One region of the Pseudoalteromonas sp. B131b genome, then DNA from elsewhere that is predicted to be linked to it. Evidence: predicted binding sites of a transcription regulator. Region 1 holds the regulator's gene; each other region holds the start of a gene.
The links. The regulator MetJ, encoded in region 1, represses methionine synthesis genes. The targets are predictions, from matches to a motif close to TAGACGTCTAGACGTCTA.

Region 1 (3,218 bases):
TAACTGCCCATCATTTAATGTAAATAAAGCACGCGCATCGTGAACACACGCATCAACATTAAGCTCCTGCAGGTAAGCAGCGAGTACGCGTGCTGACCATAACTCTCCATGAGCAAGCAATTGGGCTTCTTGTAGCTGCCCTGTTTGCGCTAACAGCGTTATTGTTGATAGCTCTTCATTCAATATTTTTAGAGCGTTACGCTTTGTATTAGCTTGTAATAACTGCTCTATTAAATCTATTTGATGATTATTTAACTGTAATAAAATATCAGCAATTACATGTGTATCTTGCTGCTGGTAACTTTGCCATAACTTAACTAGTGTATCGGTTGTTTTCCCAGCTGCTGATACCACAACGCAATCACCAGGTTGTGTGTGCTCTAATATAATACCCGCAACACTTTTGTAACGCTGCGCTGAACTTAAACTCGAACCGCCAAATTTATGTATATTTTTAGTCATGTTAGTTACCAAAGCGCGGGGTAAGCGGCACTTAACTTAGCATCACCGCTCGATGTTCCCGCACCTTTAGTTAATCGATTTGTATTGTTTTTTCTGCCAGGTTTTACAAGTGTAAATACACGTTCAAGATCTGCTAATAAATCTTCAATGTCTTCTATTCCGACAGAAACACGAATAAGCGTATCACCAACGCCGGCTTCTAAGCGCGCTGTTGCATCCATCCCTGCATGCGTCATGGTAGCAGGGTGGCATATTAAGCTCTCAACGCCGCCTAGCGACTCAGCTAAACTAAAGTTATGTAGACTAGTTAAAAAAGCCGCAGCATCGTTTATATCGCCTTTAATATCAAAGCTAACCATGCCACCAAAACCAAGCTGCTGTGCTTTCGCTAATTCATGTTGGGGGTGCGACTCAAGCCCAGGGTAATAAACTTGGCTAACGAACTCAGATTCTTCGAGATACTTAGCTATTGCTAATGCATTTTCTTGATGCTGCCTTAATCGCACATTTAAAGTACGTAAACCACGAAGCGTTAAATAGCTATCAAAAGGTGCCCCTGTGATACCAATGTTATTAGCCCACCAAGCAAGCTCGTCACCGATCTCTTGTGTTGCAGCAATAACAGCACCGCCCACTACATCTGAGTGTCCGTTAATATATTTAGTGGTTGAATGCACCACAATATCTACACCAAACTTAATCGGATTTTGTAAAGCAGGCGATAAAAATGTATTGTCAGCGGCCACCAGTGCGCCACACTGCTTAGCAATATCAGTAACCGCTTTAATATCAGTTAAACGTAGTACAGGGTTACTTGGTGTTTCAATCCAAATGAGTTTTGGTTTAATTACTAATATTTTTTGAAGACTTTCTGGTTTTGTTAAATCTAAAACCTCAAGCTTTAGCAAGCCACGCTTTTGCAGGGACGTAAATAAACGGTAGCTTCCACCGTAGCAGTCGTGTGGGATCACTAGCGTGTCGTCGTGATTAAGCAGCTGAGTTGCTAAGTGTACAGCCGCCATGCCTGTGGCTGTAATTATGCCGCGTACTCCACCTTCGAGCTCAGCAAGGGTCTCGGCTAAGATATCGCGGTTAGGATTACCGCTGCGGCCATAATCATATTGGCGTTTAGTATCAAAATCGGCAAACGAATAAGTAGTCGATAAATAGATTGGCGCGACCACTGCACCGTGGTGTTTATCGGCTTCAACGCCACTACGGACCGCAATGGTTGCTTTGTTTTTTTCGCTCATATTCGTCACCTGATTAATTTGGATGTTTAGACGTCTAAAAGAGTAGTTTATTCAATTTGAGAAGTCAAAACATTTAAACAGCTAGATGGCCAAACAACTAGTATTTGACTATCTTTTTTAAATCGATAGAATTTCACGCATATTCACACGCATTTTAGCGCATGTGAGCAATTAATAATCTGAGGCAACGATACATCTTATGGCTAAATGGAATGGTGAGTATATTCACCCATACGCAGAACACGGGAAAAAATCAGAACAAGTTAAGAAGATCACCGTTTCGATCCCACTGAATGTATTAAAGGTATTAACTGACGAACGTACTCGTCGTCAAATTAATAACCTGCGTCACGCAACAAACAGTGAGCTACTATGTGAAGCGTTTTTACATGCATTTACAGGTCAACCTTTACCTAATGACGATGACTTACGTAAAGATAACGCTGAAAAAGTACCAGAAGAAGTGAAAAAAATAATGCAAGAAATGGGGTTAGAAGTCCCTGTTTTAGATGACGAATAAATAGATAAAGTAAAATAAAAAAACCTCAGTAATTACTGAGGTTTTTTTATGATTAAATTTTACGGTATAGATTTACTGCATATAGCTTTCTGGCAAATCAATTTGTGCTACACCCGACTCAACAGCAGCAAGAGCAACCGCTCTTGCTATACGTGGTAATAAACGTGGATCCATCGGTTTTGGAATAATATATTGAGCACCAAATTCCAGCTTATCAACACCGGCGGCTTTTAAGACCTCTGCTGGTACAGGCTCTTTTGCAATGCTACGAATCGCTTCTACTGCTGCTATTTTCATTTCATCGTTAATTGCACTTGCGCGCACATCTAGTGCACCACGAAAAATAAACGGGAAACACAAAACATTATTCACTTGGTTTGGATAATCAGAACGCCCTGTCGCCATAATTAAATCGTTGCGTGCGCTGTGTGCAAGTGCGGGATCAATTTCAGGGTCGGGGTTTGAGCACGCAAACACAACCGGCTTATCAGCCATCAGTTTTAAATCATCGGCTGCTAACAAATTAGGGCCAGATACACCAACAAATACATCAGCATCAGCAATAACATCTTGCAACGTACGCTTATCCGTATTGTTAGCGAATAGTTGTTTGTACTCGTTTAAATCATCACGACGAGTATGAATAACGCCTTTACGGTCAAGCATGTAAATGTGTTCACGCAGTGCACCACACTTAATTAACAGTTCCATACAGGCAACTGCAGCCGCACCAGCACCTAAACATACTATAATAGCCTCTTCTATCGATTTCTCTTGCACTTCAAGTGCATTCAACATACCAGCGGCTGTTACAATTGCAGTGCCGTGTTGATCGTCATGAAAAACCGGAATACTACAGCGCTCAATCAATGCCTTTTCAATTTCAAAACACTCTGGGGCTTTAATATCTTCAAGATTAATACCACCAAATGTATCGGCAATATTAGCAACCGTGTTAATAAAGTCTTCTGTTGTTTTATGCT
Region 2 (3,218 bases), 2.6 Mb from region 1:
ACCACTAGCTCTTGATATAAATCTGAATTATTTGAAAAATAAAGCTGTGAGATTAAATCAAGTGCCGCTCTGTCTTTTTTAGCAGGTTCCCACGCAGCGCCTTTGTACGATACGAGTAACCAATGCCCTGGTAGCGCTTCATCTTGCTGGTGCAAATATTTTGATGCTTGTTGAACAGGCTCTGCTTTAATGTCAGCAACATAGTTACCCTTTTTCCAGCTGCCCCAATGCTTTTTAACCATTGCCATTGTTGCTTGTGGATCTACATCGCCCACGATGACAAGTGACACATACTCAGGTTTATAAAATTTAGCAAAAAACTCTTTCCCGTACGCCATTTGATCTGGCATGGCTTCTATGTCTTTAAAAAAGCCCATAGTGGTGTGTTTATACGTGTGCTTATCAAACGCTTCTTCGCGTACAGCGCTTAATAATTTACGAATTGGGCTCGCGTTGTTTTTTAAGTACTCACCTTTTACCGTTTGTGCTTCTGTTCTAAATTGCTCTTCGGTGTAGGTTAAGTTTTGAAAAATATCAGCTTCAAGCTCAAGTACTTTATCAAGGTGCTGCTTCGAAAAGTTTAAATGGTAATTTGTGTAATCGTTTGTTGTATAAGCGCGGTTATCAACACCTGAATTTTTTAATATGTCTGAGTACACATCTTCAGGGTATTTTTGTGAGCCTTTAAACATCATGTGTTCAAAAAAGTGAGCAAAGCCTGTTTTACCCTCTTCAACTTCGTTACGCGATCCAACCGATACCGGAATTTGCAGCGATACGACATCAGGGTAATCGGTTTTAACAACCATGACACGTAAGCCGTTTTCTAGCTCTTCAATTAAGTAATCTTGTGAAAAAACACGGTCATCAGCTTTATTTACTTGTTCTTGTTGTGCTGTTGTTTGCGTGCTTTGGTTTTGTTGCATGGCGCAACCTGTTAACGCCAGCGATACCGCTAAGCTCGTTGCTAATAATTTAAATTTCATTGTTGTCCCTTTTTAAATTGAGCAAATTTGTTGTCAGATTTAACTCTTTAATTATGCCCCAAAGCCAATAAATATAAGAGCCCCAAGGGAATTTATTATGTAAACAACTGTGTCAATTATAAATTATGGGAACAAGCACTATGAATAAACATCATGTTAATTGAAAAACTTTCATTAAATAAATCTATCTAGACGTCTAAATGGCTGCTATATTAAATCCATCAAAACAAACTTAGCTGGAATGAGGATTATGGCTTTATCACTAAAAGAGAAGATAGTGGACACCAATCAAGGTGTTTATCTTATTGGTACTACCCCGCCTAAAATTGGCACCGATAAAGCGCAATTAAAAACCATTGCAGAAAAGCTATTAGGTCGCTTACACGAAATTGAATACGACGGCGTGATAATTTACGACATTCAAGACGAAAGCAGCCGAACTAATCAAGACCGTCCATTTGCGTTTAAACAAACCGTTGATCCGCGTGAATACAGCCATTTACTTCGTAATTTATCTGCACAAGATGTAATTACTTATAAAAGTGTGGCGCAGCGTGGCGTAGGCGAATTTAAAGATTGGCTAAGTGAGACTAAAAACGACTACGATTTACAAAATGTAGTTTTAGTAGGTAGCCCGTCATCAATAGGCGATATAAAGCTAAGCCTGCCAGATGCGTATAAAGCGATGGCTGAGCAATCAGATGATTTCTTTTTAGGTGGCGTTACGATTGCCGAGCGCCATTCAAGTAAACGAAATGAGCACGAACGATTAATAGAAAAAACAGCACAAGGTTGTCAGTTTTTTATATCGCAAGCTGTTTACGACGCACAAGCTACTATAGAGCTAATTACTAGCTACGCACGTACATGTAAAGCACAAGGGATTACACCTCAACGTATTATATTAACGTTTACCCCGTGCGGCGGCGAAAAAACCTTAGAGTTTATGCAATGGTTGGGTATCTCAGTGCCAGAGGCAACTAAATGGCGCATGCTTGATGCAGACAATACATTAAGCGAATCAGTCCGTATTTGCCGCGAAAACCTCGACTTAATACTTAAAAGCTGTGCGCATTTAGATGTACCGCTGGGCTTAAATATTGAAAGCTTAACAAACCGTAAAGAAGAAATTGACGCGTCAATTAACTTATACCGTTTATTAAAAGCCATTATGGAATTAAACCTTGCGGAAAAGCTAATAGCTTAAAGGCTAGGTAAGAGCTAATTAACACCCTTCTTGGCAAGCCTCATGGCTTGCTTTTTTATGTCCGTTCTTTGAAAAATTAATTAATAAATACAAGTAAAGATTTGCAGCTTAAGCTATCAATGAAAGCTATTTTTGGTTATTACTCTCAAGCCTTTTTAAGGCAACCCCCATCGATGAGCACATAACACCAAAAATTATTCCCTCATTAGATATAAATCTAATGCTAGGGAACGTTTCAAATAAGCTTATTATTGCTAAGGAAAAAATAAAACCTATCGCAGAAAAAACTAGCCAAGTTTGTGTGGCATGAACCTCCTTTTATAATTGTGCTTTTTTAGCGAGCTTATACGCTTGTTTATTTTTATACATTGCCTGGTCTGCATCATTTAATAGTTTTTCAAATGACTGCCTTTGTTTGTCAGTAAAGCTATAACCAATACTGAGCGATAAATCGCAAACGTCTTCTTTGAGTAAGGCTTTTGAATACTCAGTCGAAATTTTATCCAAAATGTAGCCAATCTTACTTTTATCGCTTACTTGCATTACCACAACAAACTCATCACCTCCGATACGCCCGACTATATCAGCATCTCTTAAATGGGTTTTTAGCGTATCTGCCAATATAATTAAGGCTTTGTCACCCACTTCATGACCAAAGGTGTCATTTAATTTTTTAAAGTCGTTTATATCAATAAATAAACAACATACATCAAAACCTAAGCGTAGCGCTAAATTAAGCTTTTGCTGAGCGAGCAAACTAAGTGCTCGGCGGTTATAGATATTAGTTAGCGCATCGAGCATGGCTATTTCGCGCATTTGTTCATAACTATAAATAAGCGCTAAGTCGTCTTCAATTAAATCGCGTAGTTGTTCTATAAGCTCAAAATATTCATTGGTATAAGTTGTTTTTTTAGTGTCTTTTAAGCATAGCGTGCCAAATACTTCGCCTTCTGGCCAATGGATTGGTAAACCTAAGTAGGATTCAACACCATCTTCAACAACCTCCGGTAGAGTGTTCCATGCAT
Region 3 (3,218 bases), 2.5 Mb from region 1:
ATTTATTCTGCTATTTATAATACATAAAAAAAGCGCCAATTGGCGCTTTTTTTGTATTTAGATAGTTACCTAACCAATTAAAGGCCAGCAGCTGCGCGAAGTGCTTCAGCTTTATCTGTACGTTCCCAAGGGAATTCGTCACGACCAAAGTGGCCGTAAGCCGCTGTAGGAAGGTAGATAGGGCGCTCTAAATCAAGCATTTGAATTAGACCATAAGGGCGCAGGTCAAAATGTTCACGAATAAGCTCGATTAAACGGCTTTCTTCTAGCTTGCTTGTACCAAACGTTTCAACGCTGATAGAAGTAGGCTCTGCAACACCAATTGCGTAAGAAACTTGTAGCTCACACTTGTCAGCAAGACCAGCAGCAACAATGTTTTTAGCAACGTAACGTGCAGCGTATGCTGCTGAACGGTCAACTTTTGATGGATCTTTACCAGAGAAAGCACCACCACCGTGACGAGCCATACCACCGTATGTATCTACAATAATTTTACGACCAGTTAAACCACAGTCACCCATTGGTCCGCCAATTACAAAGCGACCTGTTGGGTTAATGAAAAACTTAGTTGCACTTGTAATAAGTTCTGCAGGAAGTACCGGCTTGATGATTGTTTCCATCACAGCTTCTACTAAATCTTTTTGCGAAATGTCTTCGCTGTGCTGAGTAGAAAGTACAACAGCATCAATACCTACTGGCTTACCGTTTTCGTATGCAAAAGTCACTTGAGATTTTGCATCTGGACGTAACCAGTTAAGCTCGCCGCTTTTGCGTACTTGCGCTTGGCGCTGAACTAAACGGTGTGAGTAAGTAATTGGAGCAGGCATTAGTACTTCTGTTTCGTTACATGCGTAACCAAACATTAAGCCTTGGTCGCCAGCGCCTTGCTCTTCTGGGCTAGTACGGTCAACACCTTGGTTAATGTCTGGAGACTGTTTACCAATAGTGTTTAAAATTGCACATGAATCGGCATCAAAGCCCATGTCTGAATTTGTGTAGCCAATGTCACGAATTGTTTTACGTGTAATTTCTTCGATATCAACCCATGCGCTAGTCGTGATTTCACCACCAACCATAACCATACCGGTTTTCACGTACGTTTCACACGCTACGCGAGCATGAGAGTCTTGCTCTAGGATAGCATCAAGTACCGCATCAGAGATTTGATCGGCGATTTTATCCGGATGACCTTCAGAAACTGATTCAGAAGTAAATAAATGTTTTGCCATTGTATTTCTGCTCACAAATATTGCGCTTCACAAACGTCGGTATTAGCGCTAAAAAATTAAGGGGCGTATTTTATCGAAAACAAAACACCTTGCATAGTGTTTTTACGCCTAGACGTCTAAATAAAATTACGAATGTCGTTCTTGTCTTAAAAAATATTCATAATGCTCCCTTTTATGGGGTTTTTAATTGCACACCGCCCCCACAATAAGTAAGAATGGTCGGTATAACAGTATTCAATAAACTTGGATACATAAACGAATAATAAATACCCGTGCAAATACACATATAAAGGTAGGAGAATTCATGCCATCTCGCAAAGAACTTGCAAATGCTATTCGCGTCTTGTCAATGGACGCAGTACAAAAGGCCAAATCTGGTCACCCTGGAGCCCCTATGGGCATGGCTGATATCGCAGAAGTATTATGGCGCGATTATCTAAAACACAACCCAACAAATCCAGAGTGGGCTGACCGTGACAGATTTATTCTTTCAAATGGCCACGGTTCAATGCTTATCTATTCTCTATTGCACCTAAGTGGTTACGACTTACCACTGGACGAAATTAAAAACTTCCGTCAAATGCATTCTAAAACACCAGGTCACCCTGAATATGGCTATGCACCAGGAATCGAAACTACTACGGGCCCATTAGGTCAAGGGATCACAAATGCCGTAGGTATGGCAATTGCCGAAAAAGCGCTAGCTGCACAGTTTAACCGCGAAGGTCACGATATTGTTGATCACTTTACCTATGCATTTATGGGCGATGGCTGCCTTATGGAAGGTATTTCTCATGAAGCTGGTTCACTTGCAGGCACATTAGGCCTTGGTAAACTTGTTGCATTTTGGGATGACAACGGCATTTCAATCGATGGTGAAGTAGAAGGTTGGTTTACAGATGACACGCCAGCTCGCTTTAAAGCATACGGTTGGCATGTAATTAGTGGTGTTGATGGCCACGACAGCGATGCTATAAGTGCTGCAATTGCAGAAGCTAAAAGTGTTACCGATAAACCATCACTAATTTGTTGTAAAACAATTATTGGTTACGGCTCACCTAATAAATCTGGTAGCCACGATTGTCACGGTGCTCCACTAGGTGATGACGAAATTAAAGCGTCTCGCGAATTTTTAGGTTGGACTGGCGATGCATTCGAAATTCCAGCTGATATTTACGCACAGTGGGATGGCAAAGAAAAAGGCCAACAGCTTGAATCAAGCTGGGACGAAAAATTTGCAGCATACGCAAAAGCATACCCAGAGCTTGCAGCTGAATATAAGCGTCGTATTAATAACGAACTGCCTGGCGATTGGGCTGAAAAATCTCAAGCATACATTGAGCAGCTTCAAGCAAATCCTGCAAACCCAGCGTCTCGTAAAGCATCGCAAAATGCATTAAATGCATTTGGCCCGTTATTACCAGAATTTATGGGTGGCTCAGCCGATTTAGCTGGCTCAAACTTAACAATTTGGGATGGCTCTAAAGGTTTAACACGCGATGATGCAAGCGGTAACTACATTTATTACGGTGTGCGTGAGTTTGGTATGTCGGCAATTATGAATGGTATTGCCCTTCATAAAGGCTTTATTCCTTACGGTGCAACGTTCCTAATGTTTGTTGAATATGCAAAAAATGCCGTACGTATGGCTGCATTAATGAAGCAACCAAGCATTTTTGTATACACGCACGATTCAATTGGTTTAGGTGAAGATGGTCCAACTCACCAACCAGTAGAGCAAATTGCAAGCATGCGTTTAACGCCTAACTTATACAACTGGCGTCCATGTGACCAAGTTGAGTCGGCAATTGCATGGCAACAAGCTATTGAGCGTAAAGACGGTCCTACATCGTTAATCTTTACTCGCCAAGGTCTTGAGCAACAAGCGCGTGACGCACAGCAATTAGCAGATGTTAAAAAGGGTGGTTACATCCTTAGCTGTGACGGCAATCCAGAGATTATCTTTATTGCGACGGGCTCTGAAGTGCA

Region 2: a site for MetJ is predicted at 1,176-1,193, ahead of P4S65_RS17880 (methylenetetrahydrofolate reductase). Genes of this name have one in related genera too.
Region 3: a site for MetJ is predicted at 1,331-1,348, ahead of metK (methionine adenosyltransferase). Genes of this name have one in related genera too.

What each region holds. Positions count from the first base shown of each region.
Region 1 is NZ_JARLUZ010000001.1:1,356,687-1,359,904, reverse strand. It holds gene metL (bifunctional aspartate kinase/homoserine dehydrogenase II) at 1-462, opposite strand, end outside; gene metB (cystathionine gamma-synthase) at 468-1,715, opposite strand; gene metJ (met regulon transcriptional regulator MetJ) at 1,915-2,235, shown strand; gene P4S65_RS06285 (malic enzyme-like NAD(P)-binding protein) at 2,308-3,218, opposite strand, start outside.
Region 2 is NZ_JARLUZ010000001.1:3,914,915-3,918,132, forward strand. It holds gene P4S65_RS17875 (M16 family metallopeptidase) at 1-986, opposite strand, end outside; gene P4S65_RS17880 (methylenetetrahydrofolate reductase) at 1,237-2,193, shown strand; gene P4S65_RS17885 (sensor domain-containing diguanylate cyclase) at 2,512-3,218, opposite strand, start outside.
Region 3 is NZ_JARLUZ010000001.1:3,882,684-3,885,901, reverse strand. It holds gene metK (methionine adenosyltransferase) at 78-1,229, opposite strand; gene tkt (transketolase) at 1,534-3,218, shown strand, end outside.